DNA from 4 places in the Kluyvera sp. genome. Region 2 is predicted to be linked to each of the others. Evidence: predicted binding sites of a transcription regulator. Region 2 holds the regulator's gene; each other region holds the start of a gene.

Region 1 (7,365 bases), on a different contig from region 2:
TGGTTTCGCACAAACGCATCATTTCAGGGAAGTCAGGTGTATAGCGCTTCATTTTGCCCACTCTTTTCGTAAGTCCTGATAATGCAGCTGCAGCCATTGCAAAGCGATGACAGACGCTGCGTTGTCAATTTTTCCCTCTTCCACACATTGATAAGCATACTCCCGGCTTACCACATGAACGCGAATGTCTTCGTGTTCTTCCGCCAGGCCATGGATGCCCTTGGCCGTTGTCGCATCCACTTCCCCCACCAGAATGCTCAGACGCTCGCTGGTGCCGCCGGGGCTGGCCAGATAGCTGAGGCACGGCTTCATACGGCCAACGGTTAGCCCCGCTTCCTCAAGCGATTCGCGCCGGGCCACGTCTTCAACGGTTTCGCCCTCTTCAATCATGCCCGCGACCATCTCCAGCAGATAAGGGGTTTCACTGGTGTCATAAGCGGCAATACGCACCTGCTCAATCAGCACCACTTCGTCACGCACTGGGTCAAAGGGTAGCAAGACTGCGGCGTGACCGCGCTCAAAAATTTCGCGACGAACTTCTCCGCTCATCTCCCCATTGAATAAACGGTGGCGAAAACGGTACACATCAAGCGAAAAAAAACCGCGATAAACAGTTTCTCGTGCAATAATTTCTACATCGTTTTTCGCGAGGGTGACCACCGGGTTACGTGATTTAGTCATGGACTGGCCTATGCAGTAATTGTGTTGAAATTGTGGATTTAAACTCTGTTTGTCTTAGGATCCACTCACTCTATGGTAGATTGGTGCAAATTAACGCCAGATGGCACGTTACGCCAACTTTTTAACACGGCGGACTCTGGTACAATCGGCAAATATTTTTTCTGTGAATTAGATCAGCGCTAAGCTTCACAACAAGGAATGCAAATGCAAATGAAGAAATTGCTCCCTATCTTAATTGGCCTGAGCCTGACGGGCTTCAGTACAATGAGCCAGGCAGAGAACCTGTTACAGGTCTATCAGCAGGCACGTACCAGTAACCCGGATCTCCGTAAATCTGCAGCAGATCGTGATGCGGCATTCGAAAAGATCAACGAAGCGCGTAGCCCACTGTTACCGCAGTTAGGTCTGGGTGCCGATTATACCTACACCAACGGCTTCCGCGACAGCAACGGCGTGAACTCCAACGTCACCAGCGGCTCGCTGCAGTTGACGCAGACGCTGTTTGATATGTCCAAATGGCGTGCGCTGAGCCTGCAAGAAAAAGCGGCGGGCATCCAGGATGTGACCTATCAGACCGATCAACAGACGCTGATCCTCAATACCGCAACCGCGTACTTCAACGTGCTGAGCGCCATTGACTCGCTCTCCTACACCGAAGCGCAGAAACAGGCGATTTACCGTCAGTTGGACCAAACCACCCAGCGCTTCAACGTGGGCCTGGTCGCCATCACCGACGTGCAGAACGCCCGTTCACAGTACGATACCGTGCTGGCGAACGAAGTCACCGCGCGTAACAACCTCGACAACGCGGTAGAAGCGCTGCGTCAGGTCACCGGTAACTACTATCCGGAGCTGGCGTCACTGAACGTCGACAGCTTCAAAACCGATAAGCCGCAGGCCGTGAACTCACTGCTGAAAGAAGCGGAAAACCGCAACCTCTCCCTGTTGCAGGCTCGTCTGAGCCAGGACCTGGCGCGTGAGCAGATTCGCCAGGCGCAGGACGGCCATCTGCCGACGCTAGATTTAACCGCCTCTACCGGGGTGTCTAACACCTCTTACAGCGGTTCCAAAACCAATAACGGTCAATACAACGATAACGACGCAGGTCAGAACAAAGTGGGTCTGAGCTTCTCCCTGCCGCTGTATCAGGGCGGGATGGTCAACTCGCAGGTGAAACAGGCGCAGTACAACTTCGTCGGTGCCAGCGAGCAGCTTGAAAGCGCGCACCGCTCCGTGGTGCAAACCGTGCGTTCTTCCTTCAATAACGTCAACGCCTCTATCAGCAGCATCAACGCCTACAAACAGGCTGTGGTTTCTGCGCAGAGCTCTTTAGACGCCATGGAAGCAGGCTACTCCGTCGGTACCCGTACCATCGTTGACGTGCTGGATGCGACCACCACGCTGTACAACGCGAAGCAACAGCTCTCCAGCGCGCGTTACAACTATCTGATCAACCAGTTGAATATCAAAAATGCACTGGGCACGCTGAACGAGCAGGATCTGCTGGCGCTGAACAACACCCTGGGCAAACCGGTTTCGACCGCCAATGCCACCATTGCGCCTGAGAATGCGCAGCAGGATGCCACCGCCGACGGCTACACCTCTCCGGCCACCAGCAAAGCGCGTCTCCGCTAAGGCAGACGTTTGCAGGCAACAAGGTCCGCCCCGTGCGGACCTTTTTTTTGCGCCAACGTAAGGCAACGTAAAGATCCCCCGCTTTCGCCGCTTCTTCGCTTCATTTTCGACCACTCATCCACTATCCTGAGCGCTATTGCAATACCATTCCACTGGGTCCAGGAAGAATAAAATGAAACGGACAAACAACATTCAGCACGCCGCTTTCCGTAAAAGCTGGGGCGCGCGCCATCTCACACCGGTTGCACTGGCCGTTACCGCCGTTTTTATGCTTGCAGGCTGTGAGAAAACCGATGAAACCGTCACGCTGTATCAGAATGCGGACGACTGCTCCGCGGCCAACCCGGGCAAAAGCGCCGAGTGTACAACAACGTTCAACAACGCGCTGAAAGAAGCCGAACGCACCGCGCCGAAATACGCCAGCCGTGAAGACTGCGTAGCGGAATTCGGCGAAGGCCAGTGTCAGCAGGCACCTGCCCAGGCGGGCATGGCCCCAACCGGTGAAAACCAGGCGCAGGCGCAAAGCAGCGGCAGCTTCTGGATGCCGCTGATGGCAGGTTACATGATGGGCCGCATGATGAGCGGCGGCATGGGTGGCTACCAGCAGCAGCCGGTCTTCACCTCGAAGAACCCGTCCAGCCCAGCCTACGGTAAATACACCGACGCCAGCGGTAAAAACTACGGCGCAGCCCAACCGGGCCGTTCGATGAACGTGCCGAAAACCGCGATGGCGCCGAAACCGGCAACCACCAGCACCGTTACCCGCGGCGGCTTCGGTGAATCGGTGGCGAAACAGTCCACCATGCAGCGTAGCGCCACCGGCACCACCTCCCGCTCAATGGGTGGCTGATCGCCATGGAAAGAATCAGTATTGTTGAACGCCCGGACTGGCGCGAAAAAGCGACCGAATACGGTTTTAACTTCCACACCATGTACGGTGAGCCGTACTGGAGCGAGGAAGCGTACTACAAGCTCACCCTCGCGCAGGTGGAAAAACTGGAAGACGTCACCGCAGAGATTCACCAGATGTGCCTGAAGGTGGTCGAGCGCGTCATAGCCAGCGATGAGCTGATGACCAAATTCCGTATTCCAAAGCACACCTGGGGCTTTGTCCGCCAGTCATGGCAGACCAACCAGCCGTCTCTCTATTCGCGCCTGGACCTGGCGTGGGATGGCAAAGGCGAGCCGAAGCTGCTGGAGAATAACGCCGACACGCCAACCTCGCTGTATGAAGCGGCATTTTTCCAATGGATCTGGCTGGAAGATCAGCTGAACGCCGGCAATCTGCCAGCCGGCAGCGACCAGTTCAACAGCCTGCAGGAAAAGCTGATCGATCGCTTCAACGAACTGCGCGAACAGCACGGATTCCAGCTGCTGCACATGACCTGCTGCCGCGATACCGTAGAAGATCGCGGCACCGTTCAGTATCTACAGGACTGCGCGGCGGAAGCGGGTGTCGCAACCGAATTCCTCTACATCGAAGATATCGGCCTGGGTGAGAAAGGCCAGTTTACCGATCTGCAGGATCAGGTGATCGGCAATCTGTTCAAGCTCTATCCGTGGGAATATATGCTGCGCGAGATGTTCTCCACCAAGCTGGAAGACGCTGGCGTGCGCTGGCTGGAGCCGGCGTGGAAGAGCATCATCTCTAACAAAGCGCTGCTGCCGCTACTGTGGGAGATGTTCCCGGATCACCCGAACCTGCTCCCGGCCTACTTCGCCGAAGACGATCATCCGCAGATGGACAAATTTGTGGTGAAACCGATCTTCTCTCGCGAAGGCGCGAACATTTCGATCGTTGAGAACGGCAAAACTATCGAGCAGGTCGAAGGCCCGTACGGCGAAGAAGGGATGATCGTCCAGCAGTTCCATCCGCTGCCGAAGTTTGGCGACAGCTACATGCTGATCGGCAGCTGGCTGATTAACGATCAGCCAGCCGGAATCGGTATTCGTGAGGACAGAGCGCTGATCACTCAGGATCTTTCACGCTTCTATCCGCACATCTTCGTCGAGTAATCGTCAGCCAATCACTACCGACAGCATACTCAGCGAGCCCATTTCGATACCGTCTACCGGGATCGTGATGGGCTCTTCGCCATCCCATGCGCCCAGCACGTACAGCAGCGGCAGGAAGTGATCCGCCGTCGGGTTAGAGAGCGACCCGCCTTCATGCGACAGGTAGTTCACCAACGGATGCTGCTCCACCGGCCCTTTCCAGTCCAGATTCGCCTTCACATAATCGTTAAAGGAGCTGGCCCACGGGTATGGCGTAGAGTCACCGTGCCATTTCGCGGTGCGCAGGTTGTGCACCACGTTGCCGCTCGCCACCAGCATAATGTCTTCATCACGCAGGCTGGCCAGCTTACGGCCCATCTCAAAATGCCACGCCGCCGGTTTGGTGCTGTCGATACTCAGTTGCACCATCGGGATATCCGCATTCGGGTACATTTTGATCAGCACGCCCCAGGAACCGTGGTCAAAACCCCAGGCTTCTTTATCCAACGCCACCGGGACCGGAGCCAGCAGCTCAACCAACCGCTGCGCGAGTTCAGGGGAACCTGGCGCCGGGTAATGGGTATCGTACAGCGCCTGCGGGAAGCCGCCAAAGTCATGAATCGTCTTCGGTGTTTCCATCGCCGTCACCCCCGTGCCGCGGGTAAACCAGTGCGCGGAGACCACGACAATCGCTTTCGGACGCGGCAGCGCTTCGCCCAGGTGCTGCCAGGTACGGGTATAGAGGTTATCTTCCAGTACGTTCATGGGGCTACCGTGACCTAAAAACAGTGCTGGCATTCGGCTACGAGACATGGTGTTATCCTTCCAGAGGCATTGATTTGATAACACCACATTAACCTGTTTTCAGTGAGGATAAACTCAGATAAGCGTGATGATGATCTTCAGAAAATTTGAATGTAAGGATGACGTAAAGAGTGCGTTCAGCTCTCGCAAGGGAAAACGATTTTCAATATCATGAATGATAATCATTATCATAAGGAGTAAACCATGTCGGTTCCGCTGATTCTGACATTATTGGCCGGGGCGGCGACGTTCATCGGCGCTTTTCTTGGGGTGATTGGTCAGAAACCTTCTAACCGCGTGCTGGCGTTTTCCCTCGGCTTCGCCGCCGGGATTATGCTGCTTATCTCCCTGATGGAGATGCTGCCGGCTGCGCTTGATGCCCCAGGCATGTCGCCGGTGCTCGGTTACGGCATGTTTGTCGTTGGCCTGCTTGGCTACTTCGCCCTCGACAGGATGCTGCCGCATGCCCATCCGCAGGATCTGATGCAAAAGAACACGCAGCCGCTGCCGCGCAATATTCGTCGCACCGCCGTACTGCTCACGTTGGGTATCAGCCTGCATAACTTCCCGGAAGGGATCGCCACTTTCGTCACCGCCAGCAATAATCTTGAGCTGGGCTTTGGCATTGCGCTGGCCGTGGCGCTGCACAATATCCCGGAAGGGCTGGCGGTCGCCGGGCCGGTGTACGCCGCCACGGGTTCAAAGCGTAAAGCGGTATTCTGGGCGGGCATTTCCGGTATGGCCGAAATTCTCGGCGGCGTGCTGGCCTGGGCGATTCTTGGCAGCATGGTGTCGCCGGTGGTCATGGCGGCGATTATGGCGGCGGTCGCCGGCATCATGGTCGCCCTTTCCGTCGATGAGTTGATGCCGCTGGCGAAAGAGATAGATCCTAACAATAATCCCAGCTACGGCGTGCTGTGCGGCATGTCGGTGATGGGAATGAGCCTGGTGGTGCTGCAATCGGTAGGGATTGGATAAAACACGGCCAGATAACTAAAAATACCTTCCAGGGAGCGCAAATCGCGCTCCCATTTATTATAGAAATATAATCCACGACACACACTTTAAACCGCCTTGAAATAAATATCTGGAATATAAATTTATTCTTATTTCTCATCTCTCCCATCAAAAAACAGTGCCGAGTGTCTTATTATCCCATATAAGATTAAATAACTTACTTTGTGTTAGTGGTTATATTAAAAAGAACAGCCCATAAATGATAAAAATTCATTATCAATGATAATGTTTTTATTTATCAGCAACGAAATATGAGAAGTAAATATAATTAACCAGCAATGCTACAATCAAGGACCTTGATATGAAAATGGGAAAAACTGTGCTGTTCGCGATGGTTGCGGCAGCGTTAACCTCTTCTTCCGCTTTCGCCGCAGTCGACGGTGGCTCGGGCAAAATTACCTTTACCGGTGATGTCATCAGCGCGCCTTGCGCTATCAAAGCGGAAGACGTTGACAAGCAGGTCGATCTCGGTGAAGTGCCGGCCAGCTACATCAATTCAAAGGGCCACTCTGATGCCGTTGATGCCAGTATTCATCTGGTCGATTGCGATCTACCGAACTCCGACAATGGCGAAGGCACCGAAACGAAAGTCACCAAAGTGGATGTGACCTTTACCAGTACTGCGGTGACTACTGAAGGTGAGAACCTGCTCTCCAACACCATGACCGGTGGCGCGACGGGCGTCGGCGTCCGCCTGCTGGATGGCGAGGGTCAGAATATTACTCTCGGCACCGCGAAAACAGTGACGCTGGTGCAGGCATCCTCCGAACAAACCCTGCCATTCCAGGCCTATATGGAACTGGTCGATAGCACAAAAGCCACGCCAGCTACACCGGGCGCAGTGGCTTCAAATGCCACTTACGTACTGTCATATAAGTAATCTATCCAGGGTGGCGGCGACCGCCACCCTTTATTAGATAAATCAGGTAGGGATGCCGTGAATACCGCTAAAATTGCTGTATCTTGCTGCGGCTTATTATTTATATTTTCCGCAAGCGCCACTGAATTCAACCTTAACGTACTGGATAAATCCATGCGTGACAGCGTTGATATATCCCTGCTCAAAGATAAACCGACCACGCTGCCAGGAAATTATTTTGTGGCCGTGACCGTCAATAAAAATCAAATTTCCTCCGGCCGTTTACTCCGCTGGAGAAAACAAGACGCAGAAGTTTTACTCTGTATTCCTGTCGATCTGGCAGAAGGCATGGGGTTGAAAGAAGATTTTTATCA
Region 2 (7,365 bases):
AGAACCTGGCGCTGTTCGAAAAAATGCGTACCGGCGGCTTCGCGGAAGGTACCGCGTGCCTGCGCGCCAAAATCGATATGGCTTCGCCGTTTATCGTTATGCGTGACCCGGTGCTGTACCGTATTAAATTTGCCGATCACCACCAGACCGGCACCAAGTGGTGCATCTATCCGATGTACGACTTCACTCACTGCATCAGCGATGCGCTGGAAGGCATTACCCACTCGCTGTGTACGCTGGAGTTCCAGGACAACCGTCGTCTGTACGACTGGGTGCTGGACAACATCACCATTCCGGTTCACCCGCGCCAGTACGAATTCTCGCGCCTGAATCTGGAATACACCGTGATGTCCAAGCGCAAGCTGAATCAGCTGGTGATGGAAAAACATGTCGAAGGCTGGGACGACCCGCGTATGCCGACCATCTCCGGTCTGCGTCGCCGTGGCTACACCGCCGCCTCCATTCGCGAGTTCTGCAAGCGCATCGGCGTGACCAAGCAGGACAACACCATTGAGATGGCGTCGCTGGAATCCTGCATTCGTGAAGATCTGAATGAAAACGCACCACGCGCGATGGCGGTTATCGATCCGGTAAAACTGGTGATCGAAAACTATCCCCAGGGCGAGAGCGAAATGGTTTCCATGCCTAACCATCCGAATAAACCGGAAATGGGCAGCCGTGAAGTGCCGTTTAGCGCTGAAATCTGGATCGATCGCGCAGACTTCCGTGAAGAAGCGAACAAGCAGTACAAACGTCTGGTGATGGGGAAAGAAGTGCGTCTGCGTAACGCCTATGTGGTGAAAGCAGAGCGCGTGGAGAAAGATGCCGAAGGCAATATCACCACCATCTTCTGTACCTACGATGCTGATACCCTGAGCAAAGATCCGGCTGATGGCCGCAAAGTGAAGGGCGTAATTCACTGGGTTAGCGCCGCGCACGCGCTGCCGGTAGAGATTCGCCTGTACGATCGTCTGTTCAGCGTACCGAACCCAGGCGCCGCAGAAGACTTCCTGGCGGTGATGAACCCTGAGTCACTGGTTATCAAGCAGGGCTATGCTGAGCCGTCTCTGCAGGCCGCTGAGGCCGGTAAAGCGTACCAGTTCGAGCGTGAGGGTTACTTCTGCCTCGACAGCCGCTACAGCACGGCAGACAAGCTGGTCTTTAACCGTACCGTTGGTTTACGTGATACCTGGGTTGGCTAATACTCGCCGATCCAAGATGAAAAACGCCGCTTTTGCGGCGTTTTTTTTTGCCTGGTCATATGCCCCTGGCGCCGATGGCAACATATCGTTCCTTTCTGTTCCGGTAATGTGCAAACCGGTTCTTTTTATAGTTTCGCGATGCGAATTAATAATATTTTCCTGGATCTGGTACGTTCGCACTTTTTTACATCTACCCACCCCTGATCTTCAATGTAAACGGTCTCATTAACATTTCATCCAAGCCCCGCAAGGGCTGGCCTGTGCAAATGTTAACAATGCATTACGTTACACATTGAAACCAAATATGTGCGCTTTGTCATAATCCTGCACTCTTGTTGCGGAAAAGGATTGATAATTCGCGTCGCGAAAAATAGTCTATCAGTGTACTGAAACACCTTTTTCCAGAAGTTCATTTTTTAGCGTTTTATTTTTTTGCTTCTGCTTTGCAGCGGCATTTTTAAAAGTCAAAGAGGATATAACTATGCGTACGTTTAGTGGCAAACGTAGTACGCTGGCGCTGGCTATCGCCGGTGTGACAGCAATGTCAGGCTTTGTGATGACTCCGGAAGCGAAGGCAGAAGGGTTCATTGATGATTCAACATTAACCGGCGGCATCTACTACTGGCAGCGTGAGCGTGACCGTAAAGATGTGACCGACCACGACAAATATAAAACCAACCTTTCTCACTCCACCTGGAACGCCAACCTCGACTTCCAGTCGGGTTATGCGGCTGACATGTTCGGTATTGATATTGCTGCTTTTACCGCGATTGAAATGGCGGAAAGTAGCGAAAGCGGTCACCCGAACGAAATTGCATTCTCGTCAAAAAATAAAGGCTATAGCGAAGATTACAGCGGCGATAAGAGCGGTATCAGCCTGTATAAAGCGGCAGCTAAATTTAAACTTGGCCCAACCTGGGCGCGTGCGGGTTACATTCAACCAACCGGTCAAACCCTGCTGGCACCGCACTGGAGCTTTATGCCGGGTACTTACCAGGGCGCTGAAGCCGGGGCAAACTTTGACTACGGCGACAATGGCGCGCTGAGCTTCTCCTACATGTGGACCAATGAGTACAAGGCGCCATGGCATCTGGAGATGGATAACTTCTATCAGAATGATAAGAAGACCAAAGTTGATTACCTGCACTCTATCGGTGCGAAATACGATTTTAAAAATGACCTGGTGCTGGAAGCGGCATTCGGTCAGGCGGAAGGTTATGTCGACCAGTACTTCGCCAAAGCAAGCTACAAATTTGATATCCCTGGCGGCCCGCTGACCACCAGCTACCAGTTCTATGGTACCCGTGACAAAGTGAGCGATCACGGCGTGAACGACATTTACGACGGCACCGCGTGGCTGCAGGCGTTAACATTTGGCTATAAGCTGAACGAGGTGTTCGACTTCCGTCTGGAAGGGACCTGGGTTAAGGCTGACGGTCAGCAGGGCTACTTCCTGCAGCGTATGACCCCGACCTACGCGTCATCTAACGGTCGTCTGGATATCTGGTGGGATAACCGCTCTGACTTCAACGCCAACGGCGAAAAAGCGGTCTTCTTCGGTGGTATGTATGACCTGAAGAACTGGAATCTTCCTGGCTGGGCAGTGGGTGCATCCTACGTCTATGCATGGGATGCGAAACCAGCGACCTGGCAGATGAACCCGGATGCCTACTACAACAAAAACAATACGATCAGAGAATCTGCATACAGCCTGGATGCCATGTATACCGTACAGGAAGGCCGCGCGAAGGGTACCCTCTTCAAACTGCACTTCACTCAGTACGACAACCACTCCGACATCCCAAGCTGGGGCGGTGGTTACGGCAACATCTTCCAGGATGAGCGTGACGTGAAATTCATGGTTATCGCACCGTTCACTATTTTCTGATGCATGATGCGGCAGGGGGAAGCCTCTGCCGCCGCTAAGAGGCTCATCGTATGAAAAAACTGATTATTGTTGCCCTGATGGCCGCTGGCCTTACCGCTTGCGCTCAGCCATCCACGCCGAAAGAAGACAGTAAGCTGAAGGATGCCTACAGCGCGTGCATTAACACCGCTGAAGGCAATCCGGACAAAATCCAGGCCTGCCAGAGCGTGCTGAACGTGCTGAAAAAAGAGAAACAGCATGAACAGTTTGCTAATCAGGAATCCGTACGCGTGCTGGATTATCAGCAGTGTATTCAGGCAACCCGTACCGGTAACGACCAGGCCGTAAAAGCCAAATGCGAAAAGATGTGGCAGGAAATTCGCAGCAATAACACCGTGAAGCCATAAGATAAGGCGAATGCTAATAACTGAAAAAACCGCTGCTTGCAGCGGTTTTTTTATGGCTGAATGCGAACGAAGGGCAAAAAAAACCAACGCATGGCGCTGGTTTTTTTAACGAGGGCGGGAGTTACTTCTCTACACCATCGTGAGCATGTTCATCTTCACGGCAGTCGCCTTCAGCGCAGTGGCCATAAAGATAAAGGCTGTGGTTGGTCAGACGAATTCCGTGTTTGGCGGCAATTTCACGCTGGCGAGCTTCGATAGATTCGTCGCTGAACTCGATCACTTTGCCACAGTCGAGGCAAATCAGGTGATCGTGGTGATGCTGCTGGGTCAGTTCGAAAACGGATTTGCCGCCTTCAAAATTATGACGGGTCACGATGCCCGCGTCATCAAACTGGTTCAGGACACGATAAACCGTGGCCAGGCCAATTTCTTCACCCATGTCGATCAGGCGTTTGTATAAGTCTTCCGCACTGACATGGTGGTTATCCGGTTCCTGAAGAACTTCCAGAATCTTTAACCGTGGAAGTGTGACTTTCAGGCCAGCCTTCTTTAATGCGGTATTATTGTCAGTCATGCGGAATCTGTCCTGTTGCTAAACGATTAACTTCCATCAGCGAAAGTATCACAGAGAATTCACCCGTTTTAATGCGTCTCATTATAGAATGACCCTGGATAAATGAAAACAGCAAGGCTTGGGTAAACTAAGCTTTCAAAAACGAGGCGTCACCGACAAACAGAGCGATGAACCTACGCTAAATCAGAAGATATTGTACAGGTATGCGCTGAAAAGTTAAAAAAATGTAGCTATTATTTTGATTGCTTTTACCTATTAATGAGGCGCGATTTGTTATCGCGCCTCAATATCATCAGGCGTTTTTGATTTCGTCGAGGTGCAGCTCTTCAGCAACCTGCTTAACCCATTTTTCAACGCGTTCAGCGGTCAGCTCCGGCTGGCGGTCTTCGTCAATCGCCAGACCCACGAAGTGGTCGTCATCGGCCAGGCCTTTCGACGCTTCGAAGTGGTAGCCTGCGGTTGGCCAGTGACCAACGATGGTCGCGCCGTTTGGCTCGATGATGTCGCGAATCGTACCCAGCGCATCGCAGAAGTACTCCGCGTAGTCTTCCTGATCGCCACAGCCGAAGAGGGCGACCAGCTTACCGTTGAAGTCAACTTCTTCCAGAGACGGGAAGAAATCGTCCCAGTCGCACTGTGCTTCACCGTAGTACCAGGTTGGGATACCCAGCAGCAGGATATCGTAGCCTGCCAGGTCTTCTTTGCTGCTCTTGGCAATGTCGTGAACGTCAGCGACATCTTTACCAAGCTGTTTTTGAATCATTTTTGCGATATTTTCGGTGTTCCCGGTGTCGCTACCGAAGAAGATGCCAACGATTGCCATGAGTAAAATAACCTCTTGAAACTTAATGATATGGTGGTGGCTTATTGCCCACAGATAAGGGCAATCATAGCAGAACAGAGAAGCGGGCGGAAACAGCTATCGTGCCGTACTGCACACTCTGCTACATGAAAGTGCGTTCTGGGGGGATATTTCAGACTTTCCCTTGCCCGTGCAGCAGCGCCAGTTGGCTCATCAGCATCTCTTCGATGAGTTCGCTGCGGCTCATGTCACGGGCTGCCGCCAGTTCGTTGAGCGCATCAACGGCGTCGCTGTTCAGCTTTAACTCGACGCGCTTAAGCCCACGAACTTTGTCGCGTTTGAGCTGATTGCGCTTATTAATGCGGAGCTGTTCGTCACGCGAAAGCGGATTGGTTTTGGGTCTTCCCGGCCGACGCTCATTTGCGAACAAATCTAATGTCGTACGGTCCGTTTGTTCTTTTGCCATGGTTCTGAGTGACTTCGGGGAAACAAGCTACCGGACGGTGCCCGGTGCAGACAGCGCGCAATCATACAACAGTGGAACCCGCACGCCAACGACCACGGCCATTCTGGCGCGCGGTCGATGCATTTTTAATCACTCAGCGAGGTAACGGCGAATGGCGCGCAGCACGGCGTCCGGTTTTTCGGCGTGAACCCAGTGACCCGCCCCGGCAATCACGTGCGCTCTCGCCTGCGGGAACTGCGCCAGCAGATCGTCACGATAGGCTTCGGTGACATACGGTGAGTTGCCGCCGGGAATAAACAGCGCAGGGTGTTCCCAGGCCGGAATGGTTTCCCAGCCGACGATATGGGGATATTGCTCCCACAGCACCGGCACGTTAAAGCGCCAGGCGCCGTCAACAAACGACTTCAGCAGAAACTGAATCACGCCTTCTTCATGCAGATACTCGCGCATCACCGTGGCTGCCTGCTGGCGCGTGGAGACGCCCGCGCTGGTGACGGCGTTAATGGCGGCAAAAATTTCATCATGACGACGCACGTGGTAATCCACCGGCGCAATGTCGATTGCCACCAGGCGGTCGATGCGCTCCGGGGCCAGCGCGGTCAGCGCCATCACCGCTTTTCCGCCCATTGAATGGCCGATGAATGTCGCTTTCTCAATCTGGTTGGCGTCGAGAGTATCGAGCAAATCCTGCGCCATGGCCGGATAGCTCATATCGTCGGAACGCGGCGACAGACCGTGGTTACGCATGTCGACCTGAATGACATCGTGATCGGCAAGCAGGTCGCGGGCGAGAATGCCGAGGTTATCCAGGCTGCCGAACAGACCGTGGACCAGGACGATGGGGGAATTATTGTGCAGGTTTTGTGCAGTTTGCGCTCGGAAATTCAATTTCATAGCAAAGTTCTTTTTTTCGCATTGTCGGGTTAGGGTATCATGTTGAACATTCTAACGCTCAGGGGCAAGTGAGGAACTCATCCGAATTTTGCCGTGCCCCTGGTTTGGCGCTACCCGCTGTTGGGTTTTGACTTTATAATCCCAATAAACTGTATTCAGAAAAATTATCGCACCGGATTAAGATGAAAACGATCGAAGTTGATGACGAGCTCTATCGCTATATTGCAGCCCACACTCTGCGCATTGGCGAGAGCGCGTCCGACATTTTACGGCGTATGCTGAAATTCTCCGCCGCTTCCCAGCCCGCAGCCGTCGCTGCCGCGCCGGTCGTCAAAGCAGAAACGGTTGCCGCTCCGGCGCCCGCTGCTGTCCCCGTTGCTGAGGTGAAAACGGTTAAATCCGCCAAAGATAAAGTCCGTGCCATGCGCGAACTGCTGCTCTCCGACGAGTATGCAGAGCAGAAGAAAGCGGTAAACCGCTTCATGCTGGTGCTGACTACGCTGTACTCTCTGGACAACAATGCGTTTGCTGAGGCAACCGAATCCCTTCATGGCCGTACCCGCGTCTACTTTGCTGCCGACGAGCAAACGCTGCTGAAAAACGGCAATCAGACGAAACCAAAACAGGTTCCGGATACGCCATACTGGGTCATTACCAATACCAATACGGGCCGTAAATGCAGCATGGTCGAACACATCATGCAGTCAATGCAATTCCCGGCGGAATTGATTGAGAAGGTTTGCGGTACCATCTAATACTGACAATCTAACCCTTGCATAAGAAGGACCAGGCAATGGCAAACCATACCCGTGCGGGTCAACCCGCACAGCAGAGTGATTTGATCAACGTCGCTCAACTGACGGCCCAGTACTACGTGCTGCAGCCGGACGTGAGCAATGCGGAACACGCGGTGAAATTCGGGACCTCCGGTCACCGCGGTAGCGCAGGTCGTCACAGCTTCAATGAAAAGCATATTTTGGCCATTGCTCAGGCGATTGCTGAAGAGCGCGCGAAAAATGGAATTTCGGGCCCATGCTACGTCGGAAAAGATACGCACGCGCTTTCTGAGCCTGCGTTCATCTCCGTACTTGAAGTGTTAGCGGCGAATGGCGTAGATGTGATTGTGCAGGAAAACAATGGTTTCACGCCGACG
Region 3 (7,365 bases), on a different contig from region 2:
GGCGGTGAAATGACCGTCCGGAATGGTGACATTCAGCGACTCGGCGATGGTTTTTTTACCGTAGGCGAGGGTTAACGCCTCGCCGCGCAAACGGGCGACGGTATCGGTCATTTTTTACGAGACTCCTGAATAAGCAGCACGATGAGATAGATACCGCCAAGACTGACGGTCACCACGCCCACCTGAAGCTGGTAAGGCAAGAACAGTTGTTGTGCGCAGAAATCGGCGGCGGTGAGCAGCAGCGCCCCACAGAGCGCGGCTTGGGTCAATCCCCAGCGCACGGTGCCGCTCAGGCGGCGGGCGATATGCGGAGCGACCAGCGCAATAAAGGAAATCGGCCCGGCCAGCGCGGTGGCGGCGGCGGTGAGCACCACGGCGACCAGCATCAGCAGCAGGCGAGAATATTCGACACGCACCCCCAACGCGCAGGCGCTGTCATCGCCCATCTCCAGCAGACGCAGGCGGCGCACCAGCAGTGCCGCACAGGCCAGCGCGACAATCATCAGCGGTGCGGCGGGCCAGATTTTGGCCCAGGTCAGGCCGTTGAGCGACCCGGCAAACCACAGCCCCGCAGAGACGGCGGTTTCCAGCGAGGCGCGCAGCAGCAGCCAGGTGTTGAAGGCCATCAGCATCGCGCGGATGCCGATGCCGATAATAATCAGGCGGAAGGTTTCGATACCATTGCGCCACGCCAGCGCCCACACCAGCAGCGAGGTGGCAATGCCGCCTGCCATCGCGGCGAGAGTAATGGTGGTCAGGTTCTGGCCGAAGAAGACCAGCGCTACCAGTACGCCGCTCCATGCCCCGGTGTTAAAGCCCATCACGTCCGGGCTACCCAGCGGGTTACGCATCAACGACTGAAAAATCGCGCCGCTGACGCCCAGCGCGGCGCCGATCAACAGCGCCATCAGCACCCGTGGCAGACGCCATTCGGTCACCACCATGGCGACGGCGCGCGGCGCGTCGCCGAATAACGCGCTGAAGACCTGGGAAAATTCCAGCGTCACTGCGCCGCTGCGTAGACTCAGGAGCGTTAGCAGTAAACAGCCAATGACCAGCAGCAGGCAGCTGGCGAGCAGACGACGGGAAGGGGCGTTCATCGGCCACCTCCGGAAGATTTACGGCGGACGAGGAAAATCAGCACCGGCGCGCCGATAAAAGCGCTGACCACCGACACGCGCAGTTCGCCGGGAACCAGCAGGCGGCCCGCAATATCGGCGAACAGCAGCAGCGACGGGGTTGCCAGCAGGGTGACCGGCAGCGACCAGCGGTGATCCGAGCCCACCAGCCAGCGGGCGATATGCGGCATCATCAGACCGATAAAGGCGATAGGGCCGACCACCGAGGTCGCGCTGGCGCAGAGGATGGTAATCACCAGCAGCCCCAGAATTTGCGTGCGCGCCACTTTACTGCCGAGCGCGGTGGCGGTATCGGTGCCCAGGCTCAAACTGTTCAGCGAGCGGCTCATCATCAGCGCCACCGCGCCGGCAACCAGCACCGGAATCAGCACCGTTTTGAGCGTTTGCAGCGTACGGATATCCAGTGAACCGGCCTGCCAGAAGCGAAGTTGATCGTAGACGTCCTGGTTGAGCAGGGCGATACCGCTGGAGAACCCTTCCAGCACCGCAGCCAGCGCAACGCCCGCCAGCGTTAAGCGTACCGGGCTGAGCTGGCCGCCGCCCTGGCTACCGGTGAACGCCACGATCAGTGACGCCACCAGCGCGCCGCAAAAGGCCATCGCCAGCTGTTCCTGTGGCGAGGTAATACCCAACAGCGCCGCGCCCAGCACGATGGCAAAGCTGGCGCCGGCGTTAACGCCAAGAATGCCGGGGTCGGCCAGCGGGTTGCGGGTGAGGGTTTGCATGAGCGCGCCGGCAAGGCCCAGCGCGCCACCGGCCAGCAGGCCAGCGAGGGTGCGCGGCAGACGGGCATCGAGAACGATAGTGCAATCGGCGCTGTGGCAGGTGCCGCTCAGCGCATCGACGACAACGGAAACCGGCAGTGGCGTCGCGCCGATCAACAAGCTTAGCGTCGCAGCGAGAACCAGCAGCAATAGCAGACCGGGCAGCGCAACGGCGCGCAACGCGGCGGTGGAAAACGACATAGCAACATCCCTGATTTGATAATGATAGTGATTATCGTTATCTATCTTATTCGTTTATGTTAGCATGAGCGACCTCGAAAAGGGTACGAAAAAAAAGCTCAAGGTCTTGTAATGAACCGACAATCCTGGCTGCTGAATCTGAGCCTGCTAAAAACACATCCGGCCTTCCGCGCCGTCTTTATTGCCCGCTTTATCTCCATTTTGTCGCTTGGCCTGCTTGGGGTCGCCGTTCCGGTGCAAATCCAGATGATGACCCACTCCACCTGGCAGGTGGGGCTGTCGGTGACGCTCACCGGCGGGGCGATGTTCGTTGGGCTGATGGTGGGGGGCGTGCTGGCTGACCGCTATGAGCGCCGCAAACTGATTTTGCTGGCGCGCGGCACCTGCGGCGTCGGTTTTATCGGCCTGTGGCTAAACGCGCTGCTGCCGGAGCCGTCGCTATTGGCTATCTACCTGCTGGGGCTGTGGGATGGTTTCTTTGCCTCGCTTGGCGTTACGGCGCTGCTGGCGGCGACGCCGGCGCTGGTGGGGCGCGAAAACCTGATGCAGGCCGGGGCGATTACCATGCTGACGGTGCGCTTGGGCTCGGTGATTTCACCGATGGTCGGCGGCCTGCTGCTGGCTTCCGGCGGCGTGTCGTGGAACTACCTGCTGGCGGCGCTCGGCACCTTTATCACCACGCTGACGCTGCTGCGTTTACCGCAGTTGCCACCGCCACCGCAACCGCGCGAACATCCATTGTCATCGCTGGCGGCCGGGTTCCGCTTCTTGCTCGGTAGCCCGCTGATTGGCGGCATCGCGCTGCTGGGCGGGTTGCTCACCATGGCGAGCGCGGTACGCGTGCTTTATCCGGCGCTGGCGCTGGGCTGGCAGATGTCGGCAGCGCAGATTGGCTTGTTGTACGCGGCGATCCCGCTGGGGGCGGCCTTCGGCGCGTTAACCAGCGGCAGGCTGGCGCAGAACGAGCGACCCGGCTGGATCATGCTGTTGGCTACCGTCGGCGCATTTGTCGCCATTGGCCTGTTCGCCATGATGCCGCACTGGACGCTGGGCTTCGTGTGCCTGGCGTTGTTCGGCTGGCTGAGCGCGATCAGCTCGCTGCTGCAATATACCTTGATTCAGACCCAGACGCCGGAGGCGATGCTGGGGCGGATTAACGGGCTGTGGACTGCGCAGAACGTCACTGGCGACGCGATTGGCGCGGCGCTGCTCGGTGGGTTGGGGGCAGTGTTGACGCCGGTGGCGTCGGCAAGCGTAAGCGGCTGGGGGCTGGCGATTGTTGGGGTGATGCTACTGGGATTGTTGAGGGAACTGCGTTGTTTCCAGCGACCACTCCCGGCAGAAAAAACATAAGCGTAAAGGCTCCGGATTGCTCCGGAGCCCGCTATCATGCTGGTTAGCGTTAATAAGCGCCAAGGTCGATCCAGACGTCGCCCTGCGAACAGTTAAGATCCGGCTGCTGACCGCAGCACCACCACTTGACCTGATAGTTATGTCCTTTCCAGCTCACGGTTTCGAAAGCGCCCCAGGTTGCGCCATAAATGGTACTGGCGTCCCACCACGGGTACGGCGCATTTTCATCGGCATCGATCTTCTCTTCCGGCGTCTCGTCCGTCTCCGCGTTATCATCGTCAGAATCGTACCCGGCATCGTCCTCTTCTTCTTCGTCAGGCTGTGCTTTTGACGGCGCGGGAACGACCGAGAGGACAAAGCGCTGCTGGCTGGATGGTTCGCCCCAGATATCACGCACAAACAGCGTGAAGGTGTATGTTGTCTCCGTTTCCACGTTGGGGACATCAAACTCAATGTCAGCCGTAGTTTTATCATCGACAACAATATCCGACGGTACACCCCAGCTGTAGCTCAGCATGTCGCTATCTTCATCAGAGGATTTTGCGCCGGAGAGACGAATGCGCGAGCCGCCGACGATCATCAGTTCAATCAGCGCGTTTGGCGCATGGTTGATTTCCGGTTTTACCGGTGTGTCCTGCGCTTCTTCATCCGCTTGAGTGATGTTGATGCCTTCGAAATAGAACGGTTCCATGTCGATGACTTGCTTGCTGATTTCATAACCCAGACCTTCGCGTACAGCGTTAACCAGCACGCCGTTATCATGGTCCACCGTCCAGGTAAAGACGCCGCCTAGTCCCAAATTTGCCGCATATTCGCCCTTGGCTTTAATGGTGCGCGGGGTATCCAAAGACATAAACAGTTTGGACTGCGGGTTATACAGATAATCCGCGTTGGAAACCTGGTCGGTATAGACGTTGAAGCCGTTGCGACCTTTCTGGTTTTCCAGATCCAGGTAGTTGTACATCACGTCGTACCATTCGCTGGTGCCGGACTCAAAGGTGCCGGTCGTGGTGCCGCCGCCAGGCATGTAGGAGCCTTCCAGCGGTGAGAAACTGGTGATTTCGGTATTCCGGCTGTTTCGGGTGTAGCCTGCGTAGCCAATGTTGATACGTTCAGCCGGGAAGCCTTGCTCCAGCAGATAGTCAACGATGGTTTCCACTGACCAGCCGCCCGGCGTGGTGGCCTTCAGGTTAGTGTGGTGCGCCAGCGTTTCCGCCCACGGGGTGCCGAAGAAGTCGTAGCTCATGACGTTAATGTAATCCATACCGGCATTCATCATCGTGTTGAGGTCGATAAACTGCAGTTTTTCAATGACGGCGGAAGCCGCAATCGAAATTTTGACGTCTTTGCGGTTAGCGGCATCCAGCTGCTTGCGAACTTCGGCAATCAGCAGCGCAAAGTTCGCGCCGTCTTCTTCGCCGTACGGGTTGCCAGCCGCTTCAACGTTCGGGTATTCCCAGTCGAGATCGACGCCGCTGAACATCGGGAACTGCTTGAACAGCTTCACCAGACCTTTGGCGAAGATTTTACGCGAGGCATCGCTGGCGGCGGTTTCATGGAAGCCGTTGCTCATGGTCCAGCCGCCGATGCTCATGGAGAGCTCAAGGTTATGGCCCAGCGATTTTGCTTTGGCCTGCAGATCGCGCAGCGCGCCGAGGAAGCCTTTGGTATTAGCCTGGGTCACGGTTTTCGGGTCAACATCCCAACCGCTCACATCATAGCCCACGTTGATGTAGCTCTGGAAATCGCCCCATGGGTCGAGGAAGGTCGGTTCGTATTTCACTTTGCCGCACAGTTCCGCGGCTTCCGCCACGACATCACGCTCCTGACCGTCCATTTTATGAAAACCGACGATACCGACAAAACCCGCGATGATTTTGTCATAGGCCAGCGGGGAGACGTTGGTGACATCATAGCCACGGCCGCGCTCCAGGGGCGTATCAATTGACTGCAGACGAGAATCATACTGAGACCAGTCGGTGAAGTAGCCGAAGACTTTCGGTTTGGCCGCGTTGGCGCTGTATTCGTTGTAGACCGGTTTGGCCACACGCGCGGAGGTGTAGCTCAGCATGCTGTCTTCGGTTGCGGGGTTAAAACCATCGGCCGCATTACTGGTTTCGGTCAGTGTATCGTTTTGGATCAATTTACTCTTCGCCATGTTCATCTCCTCTCGGTGTAAAGGCGTCGCCGTAAGTGGCGTGAGCAAATAATCCGGTAGCGTAATGACAATGGCTAATCACAACACAACATCAGGAGCGATGAGGTTTGGCGTGATGTTGATGAGGTAAAATCCGGCATCGGATGATGCCGGAGTGGCGTTTAGCCAAACAGCGCCGCCAGGCGTGCTAACACCCGCGTTGCACTGTAGTAATCAAGGCGGAACGTCTCGCTGCCCAGCGCATAAACGTGTTTATTTTTGACGGCCGGAAGATGCGCCAGCAGCGGGTTGGCGTAAATCGCGTCGGCGTCTTTCTCGTCACCGGCAAACAGGAACAGGCTTTCGCCGTTCAGGCCGGAAGCCAGGCTCTCACCGCCAAGCTGGATGATGTCGTGGCGTTTACCCTGACTCTGGCTGGCATGCAGACCAGGCGGCAATGTCGCGAGGGTAAAGCCAAGCTGCTGCAGGAACTGCCCCTGTGCGGATTCGCTGGTCCACAGGTTAGCGCTATGGGCTGCTGCGGTGTACACCAGCGCGCTGACCGGCTGCGGCGGCAGTTTAATTTGCTGCTTCACCGTCGCCAGCTGTTTATCAAATTCGGCAATACGCGCCGCCGCCTGCTGCTCGTTGCCGGTAATCCCGCCCAGTTGGGTCAGCAGCGCCTGCCAGCTTTTATCGTCGTAGTTGATGATAAGCGTGGGAGCGATGGTGGAGAGCTGATCGTACAGCGCCAGCGCCGAGTCGCCGCCGGTGGCGCTAATCAGAATCAAATCTGGCATCTGCGCAGCCACCGCTTCAGCGCTGGGTTCACCGATATACAGGCGGGTCACTTTACGGGCTTTGGCGACGTCGCCCCATTGGCGCAGGAAACCCTGAGCATCGGCTACCCGGTTATTGGGGGTGGTGGCGCCGCTGGCGATCACCGGCGCGTCAATGGCCAGCAGCGAGCCGGTGAGGGTGACGCTGGTGGATACAATACGCGTGGGTTTTTGTTCCAGCGTGTGTACGCCATGGCTGTCGGTGACCTGGCGCGGCCAGTCGGCGGCCTGCGCTGAGGAGAGTCCTAAAACGCTGAAGCCAGCGATCAGCGCGGCGGTGCGCCATAAAGCGGAGAGTTTCACAGAAATGCATCCCGGTTGCAGTTAGTTAATGCTTCTCATTTTCAACTATTGTCCGCCCCGGATGCAAGCCCGGCGCTGAACTGTTGCAAGCGCCATATTGGGGCGGCGACATCGCGATTAAGCACAAGATGCTGCGTTGCGCTGTTGACATATGAAGCGTTTACTTTTAGGTTACCAAACCAAAATATAAATGATAATTATTCGTAATATCTTTATCGTTTTTTGGAGGATGATATGGAAACGTCACTGACTGCGGATGAACAAGAACAGCAGCATCGGGCCACGCTTTCGGCCGACCGCTTTTTCTTTATGTCGCCGTTCCGCAGTTTTACGACCTCGGGTTGCTTCCAGCGCTTTACCTGCCCCGCAGAAGGGGGCGATGCGCCCGATAGCGCCTTTCAGCAAGGTTTAGCCTCGGCGTTCGCCGCAGCCAAAGCCGCCGGGATCGCCAATCCGGTGATGGTGGGGGCGATTCCGTTTGATACCCGCCAGCCGTCTGCGTTGTTCATTCCTGAGCGCTGTGAGTCCTTCTCACGCACCGTAAAACAGCACACCTCGCGCTACCACGCGTCTCGCGAACCGATGCGGGTGACCGAGCGTCAGGAAATTCCGCAACACCCCGTTTTCCT
Region 4 (7,365 bases), on a different contig from region 2:
GCCATGGTGCTGATGACCCGTAAATACGTCGAAAACTGGCTGCTGTGGGTGATTATTAACGTTATCAGCGTGGCTATCTTTACGCTTCAGGGCGTGTACGCGATGGCGCTGGAGTACCTGATCCTGACGTTTATCGCTCTTAACGGTAGCCGGATGTGGATGAATAGCGCGCGTGAGCGCGGCTCTCGCGCGCTATCTCATTAGTGATGGTGATGATGCCCGTGTCCGGTATGCACCTCATTAAGGTGGCATTCCGGGCCGCTACAGGGCTGATACTCCATCTGCACCGTCGCGTGCTCAATCTGATAGTGCTCCTCGAGGAAGTGATGAATACGGTCGAGCAGCGCGTCGTGGTCGTGCGGCGGGACAACCTGCACATGCAGGGTCATTAGCGGTTTCTCACCTACCAGCCAGACGTGGACGTGGTGCACGTCGCGGACCTCCGGCAGCGAGCGACGCATATTGCGCTTCAGCGCCGCCACGTCAATAGACTGTGGCGCACCTTCTAGCAGTTCGTTAACGCTCTCTTTCAGCAGCGACCATGCGCTGCGCAGCACCAGGCAGGACACCAGCACTGAGAGAATCGGGTCGATAGGCGTCCAGCCGGTGATCATGATCACCAATGCGGCAATAATCGCGCCAACCGAGCCGAGGAGATCGCCCATGACGTGCAGCGCGGCGGCACGTACGTTGAGATTTTTTTCCTCGCTACCACGATGCAGGATCCAGAACGCCAGCACATTTGCCAACAGCCCGGCGACGGCAATCACCATCATGGTCACGCCAGCCACAGGCTGGGGGTGATTGAAACGTTGCACTGCCTCCCAGACGATCAAAATGATAATAAACAGCAGCGCGATGGCGTTCACGAAGGCGGCGAGGGTAGTGAGACGCAGCCAACCGAAGGTGTGGCGTGTGCTCGGTGGCCGACGAGCAAAGTTGACTGCCAGCAGGGCAAACAGCAGGGCGGCGGAGTCGGTCAGCATGTGTCCTGCATCGGCTAATAACGCCAATGAACCGGAAATCAACCCGCCAATCGCTTCCACGACCATGAATCCGGCGGTAACGCCGAACGCCAGCAGTAAACGACGGGCATTACTATCATCCTGCGTGGCGTGAGAATGTGAATCCTGCCTGTGCGCCATGACGCTATTCCTTTCGTATGTTGAATGTGACTATCTGACATCATTGCAGATCTTTGCTTTTTGCGCACAGAAATAGATGACGTCGAATGATGGATTAAAATAGTACATTCACCGCCTGGTGAATATGAATTATATTGTTTTTCATCTTATTGTTGGTGTTATATCTTGCTTGTTTGCGGTTATTAGCCGGGTATTTGCTATTAAATTCTATTTTGTAGGGTTTTTTTAGTCATTATCCGGCTAAAGTGTAAAAGTCAGTTTACACTTTTTGAGTTGCGATATAGATTGGAGGGATTGCACTCAATTGTATAAGTATGGCAACACTGGAACAGTCATGAATTATCAGAACGACGATTTACGCATTAAAGAGATCAACGAGTTATTACCGCCAGTCGCACTCCTTGAGAAATTCCCCGCTACCGAAAACGCCGCGAACACCGTATCTCATGCGCGTAAAGCGATCCATCAGATCCTGAAAGGGGCGGACGATCGTCTGTTGGTGGTGATCGGTCCGTGTTCTATCCACGATCCCGTCGCGGCGAAAGAGTATGCTCAGCGCCTGCTGAAAATTCGTGAAGAGCTGAAGGGCGAGCTGGAAATCGTCATGCGCGTCTATTTTGAAAAGCCGCGCACCACCGTGGGTTGGAAAGGGCTGATCAACGACCCGCATATGGATAACAGCTTCCAGATCAACGATGGCCTGCGCATTGCGCGTAAGCTGCTGCTGGACATTAACGACACCGGTCTACCGGCCGCGGGCGAGTTCCTGGATATGATCACCCCGCAGTATCTGGCTGACCTGATGAGCTGGGGCGCCATCGGCGCGCGTACCACCGAATCTCAGGTGCATCGCGAGCTGGCTTCCGGTCTTTCTTGTCCGGTTGGTTTTAAAAATGGCACCGATGGCACCATTAAAGTGGCCATTGATGCGATTAACGCCGCTGGCGCGCCGCACTGCTTCCTGTCGGTGACCAAGTGGGGGCATTCCGCCATCGTGAACACCAGCGGTAATGGCGATTGCCATATCATCCTGCGCGGCGGTAAAGAGCCAAACTACAGCGCTTCCCACGTGGCGGCGGTGAAGGACGGCCTGGCGAAAGCGGGGCTGCCGGCACAAATCATGATCGACTTCAGCCATGCTAACTCCTCTAAGCAGTACAAAAAACAGATGGAAGTGGGCGCAGACGTCTGCCAGCAGATTGCCAACGGCGAGAAAGCTATTATGGGCGTGATGATCGAAAGTCATCTGGTGGAAGGCAACCAGAATCCGGACAGCGGCGAGCCGCTGGTGTATGGCAAGAGCATTACCGATGCCTGCATTAACTGGGTAGATACCGATACGATTCTGCGCCAGTTGGCGGAAGCGGTAAAAGCGCGCCGCGGATAAAAAACGCATCCGGGCGACGCTCGGTAGGCCGGACAAGGCAATGCCGTCATCCGGCAATAAAAAAAGCGTGGAATATTCCACGCTTTTTTCGTTTAACCCGGGAGGAAAATTACTTCGCTTTACCCTGGTTTGCCACCGCAGCGGCTTTCGCGGCGATTTCGTCTGCATTGCCCAGGTAGTAGTGTTTGATCGGCTTGAAGTTCTCGTCGAACTCATACACCAGCGGCACGCCAGTCGGGATGTTCAGCTCGAGGATTTCATCTTCGCCCATATTGTCCAGGTATTTCACCAGCGCGCGCAGGGAGTTACCGTGAGCGGCGATGATCACGCGCTCACCGCTTTTCAGACGCGGCAGAATGGTTTCGTTCCAGTAAGGCACCACGCGCTCGATGGTCAGCGCCAGGCTCTCGGTGGTCGGCAGCTCTTTATCGGTCAGTTTGGCGTAGCGCGGGTCATGGCCCGGGTAGCGCTCGTCGTCTTTGGTCAGCTCCGGCGGGGTCACCGCGAAGCCGCGACGCCACTGTTTAACCTGCTCATCACCGTATTTCTCAGCAGTTTCGGCTTTGTTCAGACCCTGCAGCGCACCGTAGTGACGCTCGTTCAGTTTCCAGGATTTTTCAACCGGCAGCCAGGCCTGATCCAGTTCATCCAGTACGTTCCACAGCGTGTGGATGGCACGTTTCAGCACAGAGGTATAAGCAAAGTCGAAGCTGAAGCCTTCTTCTTTCAGCAGTTTGCCCGCTGCTTTTGCTTCGCTGACGCCTTTCTCGGACAGATCAACATCGTACCAACCGGTAAAACGGTTTTCGTTGTTCCACTGACTTTCACCGTGACGAACCAGTACCAGCTTAGTTACAGCCATACTCTCACTCCTCAAGCTTTATTGAATGATAACAATTCTCATTATATTGCCGTGATAGCCTCAGCGGCAACGCTTATGCATAACCATAGCGAAAATAGTGCTCCAGTGTAAGGTGCATGTGAACTCAGCGTTATTATTTTGTCTTGGTGTGATGCTATTTTCAGCGATATGCCTAAAAGATCGACGTGGTGAAGGGGCGGGGGATGTCTGACATCACGCCATGCGCCCGGGCCACATCGGTTTGTCGCCCGGGCCAACAGGTCATGATAATGCGATAAACTGATATTCCGTCAGGCTGACGTACTCTTCACCCGGCTGCAACACGCAGTCCGGCTGCGGCCACTCGGGATGGTTTGGCGTATCAGGTAGGAATTCGCTCTCCAGCGCCAGCCCCTGCCACGTATCGTACGGCTGTGAGGTACGGGAAAGCGTGCCCTTCAGGAAGTTGCCCGAGTAGAACTGAATCGCCGGTGCCGAGGTATAAACGGCCATCTGCAGCTTTTTATCCTGCGACCAGACATTGGCAACCACCTGAGTGGCGTCGCCTTTGGCCTGCAGCAGGAATGCGTGGTCGTAGCCGTTAACCTTCCGCTGATCGTCGTCGCTGAGGAAATCCTGCGCCACGGCTTTCGGCTGACGGAAATCGAAGCTGGTATTGGCGACCGCTTTCAGCCCATCATGAGGGATCCCGTTCTCATCGACTGGCAGATAGTCATCTGCCAGTAGCTGTAGCGTGTGGTTGCGTACGTCGGTCTGCTCACCATCGAGGTTAAAGTAAACATGGTTAGTCAGGTTCACCGGACAGGCTTTATCGACGGTGGCGCGGTACTCGATGGAAATCCGGTTATCATCGGTCAGGCGATAGATAGCTTTGGCCTGTAGCTCGCCCGGATAGCCCTGGTCGCCGTCGGGTGAGGTCAGCGTAAAGACCGCTTCGGTCTCGTTCTGTGACGCGATAGACCAGCGGCGCTTGTCGAAACCTTCCGGGCCGCCATGCAACTGATGTTCGCCCTGGCTTGGCGCGACATCAACCGTTTTGCCGTCAAGGGTAAAGCGGCTATTGGCGATACGGTTGGCGTAGCGACCAATGGAGGCGCCGAGGAAGGCCGCCTGTTCGCTATACTGCTCCGGCGAGGCGCAGCCCAGTAGCGCTTCACGTACGCTGCCATCTTTCAGCGGAATACGCGCCGACAGCAGCGTGGCGCCCCAGTCCATTAAGCTCACGACAACACCGTTTGCATTACGTAGCGTCACCAGGCGATATGGCTGGCCGTCGGCGGCCAGCGCGGGAGTTTCTCTTAACACTGGCCAGCTCCTTGTGACGGTTTGCACACGTAGAAGGTCTCTTTGATGCCGGTTTTCGCTTCATACTGTTCGGCAACCGCCTGTTTAACCGCCGGGACCAGTGCTTCAGGGATCAGCGCCACGATGCAGCCGCCGAAACCGCCGCCGGTCATGCGTACGCCGCCCTGGTCACCGATGGTCGCTTTAACGATCTCGACCAGCGTATCAATCTGCGGCACGGTGATTTCGAAGTCGTCGCGCATTGACGCGTGAGATTCTGCCATCAGTTGGCCCATACGCAGCAGGTCGCCTTTCTCCAGCGCTGCGGCCGCTTCTACGGTACGGGCGTTTTCGGTCAGCACGTGACGGACGCGTTTGGCAACGATAGGGTCCAGCTCGTGGGCGACAGCGTTGAACTCGTCAACGGTGACATCGCGCAGCGCCGGGCGCTGGAAGAAGCGTGCGCCGGTTTCGCACTGCTCGCGGCGGGTGTTGTACTCACTGCCGACCAGAGTACGTTTGAAGTTACTGTTGATAATCACCACCGCCACGCCTTCCGGCATGGAGACCGCTTTGGTGCCCAGCGTGCGGCAGTCGATCAGCAGCGCGTGGTCTTTCTTACCGAGCGCGGAGATCAGCTGGTCCATAATGCCGCAGTTGCAGCCCACAAACTGGTTTTCCGCTTCCTGGCCGTTTAGCGCAATCTGCGCGCCGTCGAGCGGCAGATGATAGAGCTGCTGGAATACGGTGCCGACCGCCACTTCCAGCGAAGCCGATGAGCTTAAACCCGCGCCCTGTGGCACGTTGCCGCTGATCACCAGATCCGCGCCGCCAAAGGCGTTGTTACGCTTCTGCAGATGTTTCACTACGCCGCGAACGTAGTTCGACCACTGTTGGGTGTCGTGGCTGACGATGGGCGCATCAAGGGAAAACTCATCGCTCTGGTTGTCGTAGTCGGCGGCGATCACGCGTACCAGACGATCATCGCGCGGTGAGCAGCTGATGACGGTTTGATAGTCGATGGCGCACGGCAGCACGAAGCCGTCGTTATAGTCGGTATGCTCGCCAATCAGGTTAACGCGGCCCGGTGCCTGGATCACGTGGCTGGCAGGGTAGCCGAATTTTTCAGCAAACAGGGTTTGGGTGTTCTCTTTCAGACTCATTATTATTCTCCGGACTCGCGAAAGTGGATGTCGCTGACCGCGCGCAGGCGCTCAGCCGCTTGTTCTGCTGTCAGGTCACGCTGGGTCTCTGCCAGCATTTCGTACCCGACCATAAATTTACGCACGGTGGCCGAGCGCAGCAGCGGCGGGTAGAAGTGCGCGTGCAGCTGCCAGTGGGCGTTATCTTCCCCGTTGAACGGCGCGCCGTGCCAGCCCATTGAGTAGGGGAAGGAGCACTGGAACAGGTTGTCGTAGCGGCTGGTGAGTTTTTTTAGCGCCAGCGCCAGGTCTTCACTCTGCGCGTCGGTTAAGTCGGTGATGCGCAGCACGTGTGCCTTTGGCAGCAGCAGCGTTTCAAACGGCCAGGCGGCCCAGTACGGGACCACCGCCAGCCAGTGCTCGGTTTCGACGACCGTACGGCTGCCATCGGCCAACTCGCGGTTAACGTAGTCAACCAGCATGGAAGAACCCTGCTCGCGGTAGTACTCGCGCATCAGGCGGTCTTCACGCTCAATTTCGTTCGGCAGGAAGCTGTTGGCCCAGACCTGTCCGTGCGGGTGTGGGTTGGAGCACCCCATCGCCGCGCCTTTGTTCTCAAATACCTGAACCCACGGATACTGTTGGCCCAGTTCTGCGGTCTGTTCCTGCCAGGTTTTCACCACCGAGTGCAGCGCGTTGAGGCTCAACTCTGGCAGCGTTTTGCTGTGGTCCGGCGAGAAGCAGATAACGCGACTGGTGCCGCGCGCGCTCTGGCAGCGCATCAGCGGATCGTCGCTTTCCGGCGCGTTCGGCGTATCGGTCATCAGCGCCGCGAAATCGTTGGTAAACACATAGGTGCTGGTGTAATCGGGGTTTTTATCGCCCGTCACCCGGGTATTACCCGGGCATAAAAAGCAGTCCGGATCGTGTGCGGGCAGCGTCTGTTTTGACGGTGTCTCTTGCGCCCCCTGCCAGGGGCGCTTTGCACGATGCGGTGAGACAAGGATCCACTGGCCGGTTAACGGATTAAAACGGCGATGTGGATGGTCGACGGGGTTAAATTGCGTCATTGCAAAATCCTTAATCGGGATATCCCTGAGGATGACGGGACTGCCAGTTCCAGGTGTCCTGCGCCATTTCATCAAGGTTACGGGTTACGTGCCAGTTCAACTCTTTATCGGCTTTGCTTGCGTCAGCCCAGTAAGCCGGGAGATCGCCATCACGACGCGGAGCAAAGTGATAGTTAATCGGTTTGCCGCAGGCTTTGCTGAACGCGTTAACCACATCAAGCACGCTGCTGCCAACGCCTGCACCAAGGTTATAAATATGCACGCCGGCTTTGTTGGCCAGTTTTTCCATGGCGGCAACGTGGCCGTCGGCGAGGTCCATCACGTGGATGTAGTCGCGCACGCCGGTGCCGTCTGGGGTGGGGTAGTCGTTACCGAAAATGGCCAGCGATTCACGGCGGCCTACAGCCACCTGCGCGATATACGGCATCAGGTTGTTAGGAATACCCTGCGGGTCTTCACCCATATCGCCAGACTG

The links. The regulator Fur, encoded in region 2, represses iron uptake genes when iron is present. The targets are predictions, from matches to a motif close to ATAATAATGAGAACNACTATCAA.
Region 1: the regulator Fur is predicted to act here: its motif matches at 5,291-5,313, upstream of zupT (zinc transporter ZupT).
Region 3: the regulator Fur is predicted to act here: its motif matches at 2,120-2,142, upstream of fepD (Fe(3+)-siderophore ABC transporter permease).
Region 4: the regulator Fur is predicted to act here: its motif matches at 3,420-3,442, upstream of gpmA (2,3-diphosphoglycerate-dependent phosphoglycerate mutase).

Annotation. Positions count from the first base shown of each region.
Region 1 is NZ_CBDKZX010000053.1:4,870-12,234, reverse strand. It holds gene ACW14G_RS16215 (DUF1249 family protein) at 1-52, opposite strand, end outside; gene nudF (ADP-ribose diphosphatase) at 49-681, opposite strand; gene tolC (outer membrane channel protein TolC) at 892-2,316, shown strand; gene ACW14G_RS16200 (DUF1190 family protein) at 2,489-3,166, shown strand; gene ACW14G_RS16195 (glutathionylspermidine synthase family protein) at 3,172-4,332, shown strand; gene ygiD (4,5-DOPA-extradiol-dioxygenase) at 4,336-5,124, opposite strand; gene zupT (zinc transporter ZupT) at 5,320-6,093, shown strand; gene ACW14G_RS16180 (fimbrial protein) at 6,434-7,012, shown strand; gene ACW14G_RS16175 (fimbria/pilus outer membrane usher protein) at 7,070-7,365, shown strand, end outside.
Region 2 is NZ_CBDKZX010000027.1:14,787-22,151, forward strand. It holds gene glnS (glutamine--tRNA ligase) at 1-1,202, shown strand, start outside; gene chiP (chitoporin ChiP) at 1,684-3,090, shown strand; gene chiQ (ChiQ/YbfN family lipoprotein) at 3,141-3,476, shown strand; gene fur (ferric iron uptake transcriptional regulator) at 3,598-4,050, opposite strand; gene fldA (flavodoxin FldA) at 4,343-4,873, opposite strand; gene ybfE (LexA regulated protein) at 5,025-5,318, opposite strand; gene ybfF (esterase) at 5,448-6,212, opposite strand; gene seqA (replication initiation negative regulator SeqA) at 6,395-6,967, shown strand; gene pgm (phosphoglucomutase (alpha-D-glucose-1,6-bisphosphate-dependent)) at 7,006-7,365, shown strand, end outside.
Region 3 is NZ_CBDKZX010000010.1:49,046-56,410, forward strand. It holds gene fepC (iron-enterobactin ABC transporter ATP-binding protein) at 1-111, opposite strand, end outside; gene fepG (iron-enterobactin ABC transporter permease) at 108-1,100, opposite strand; gene fepD (Fe(3+)-siderophore ABC transporter permease) at 1,097-2,104, opposite strand; gene entS (enterobactin transporter EntS) at 2,216-3,457, shown strand; gene ACW14G_RS06585 (glycosyl hydrolase family 18 protein) at 3,507-5,615, opposite strand; gene fepB (Fe2+-enterobactin ABC transporter substrate-binding protein) at 5,777-6,736, opposite strand; gene entC (isochorismate synthase EntC) at 6,971-7,365, shown strand, end outside.
Region 4 is NZ_CBDKZX010000088.1:1,836-9,200, forward strand. It holds gene pnuC (nicotinamide riboside transporter PnuC) at 1-204, shown strand, start outside; gene zitB (CDF family zinc transporter ZitB) at 201-1,145, opposite strand; gene aroG (3-deoxy-7-phosphoheptulonate synthase AroG) at 1,480-2,532, shown strand; gene gpmA (2,3-diphosphoglycerate-dependent phosphoglycerate mutase) at 2,642-3,394, opposite strand; gene galM (galactose-1-epimerase) at 3,656-4,699, opposite strand; gene galK (galactokinase) at 4,693-5,841, opposite strand; gene galT (galactose-1-phosphate uridylyltransferase) at 5,844-6,890, opposite strand; gene galE (UDP-glucose 4-epimerase GalE) at 6,901-7,365, opposite strand, start outside.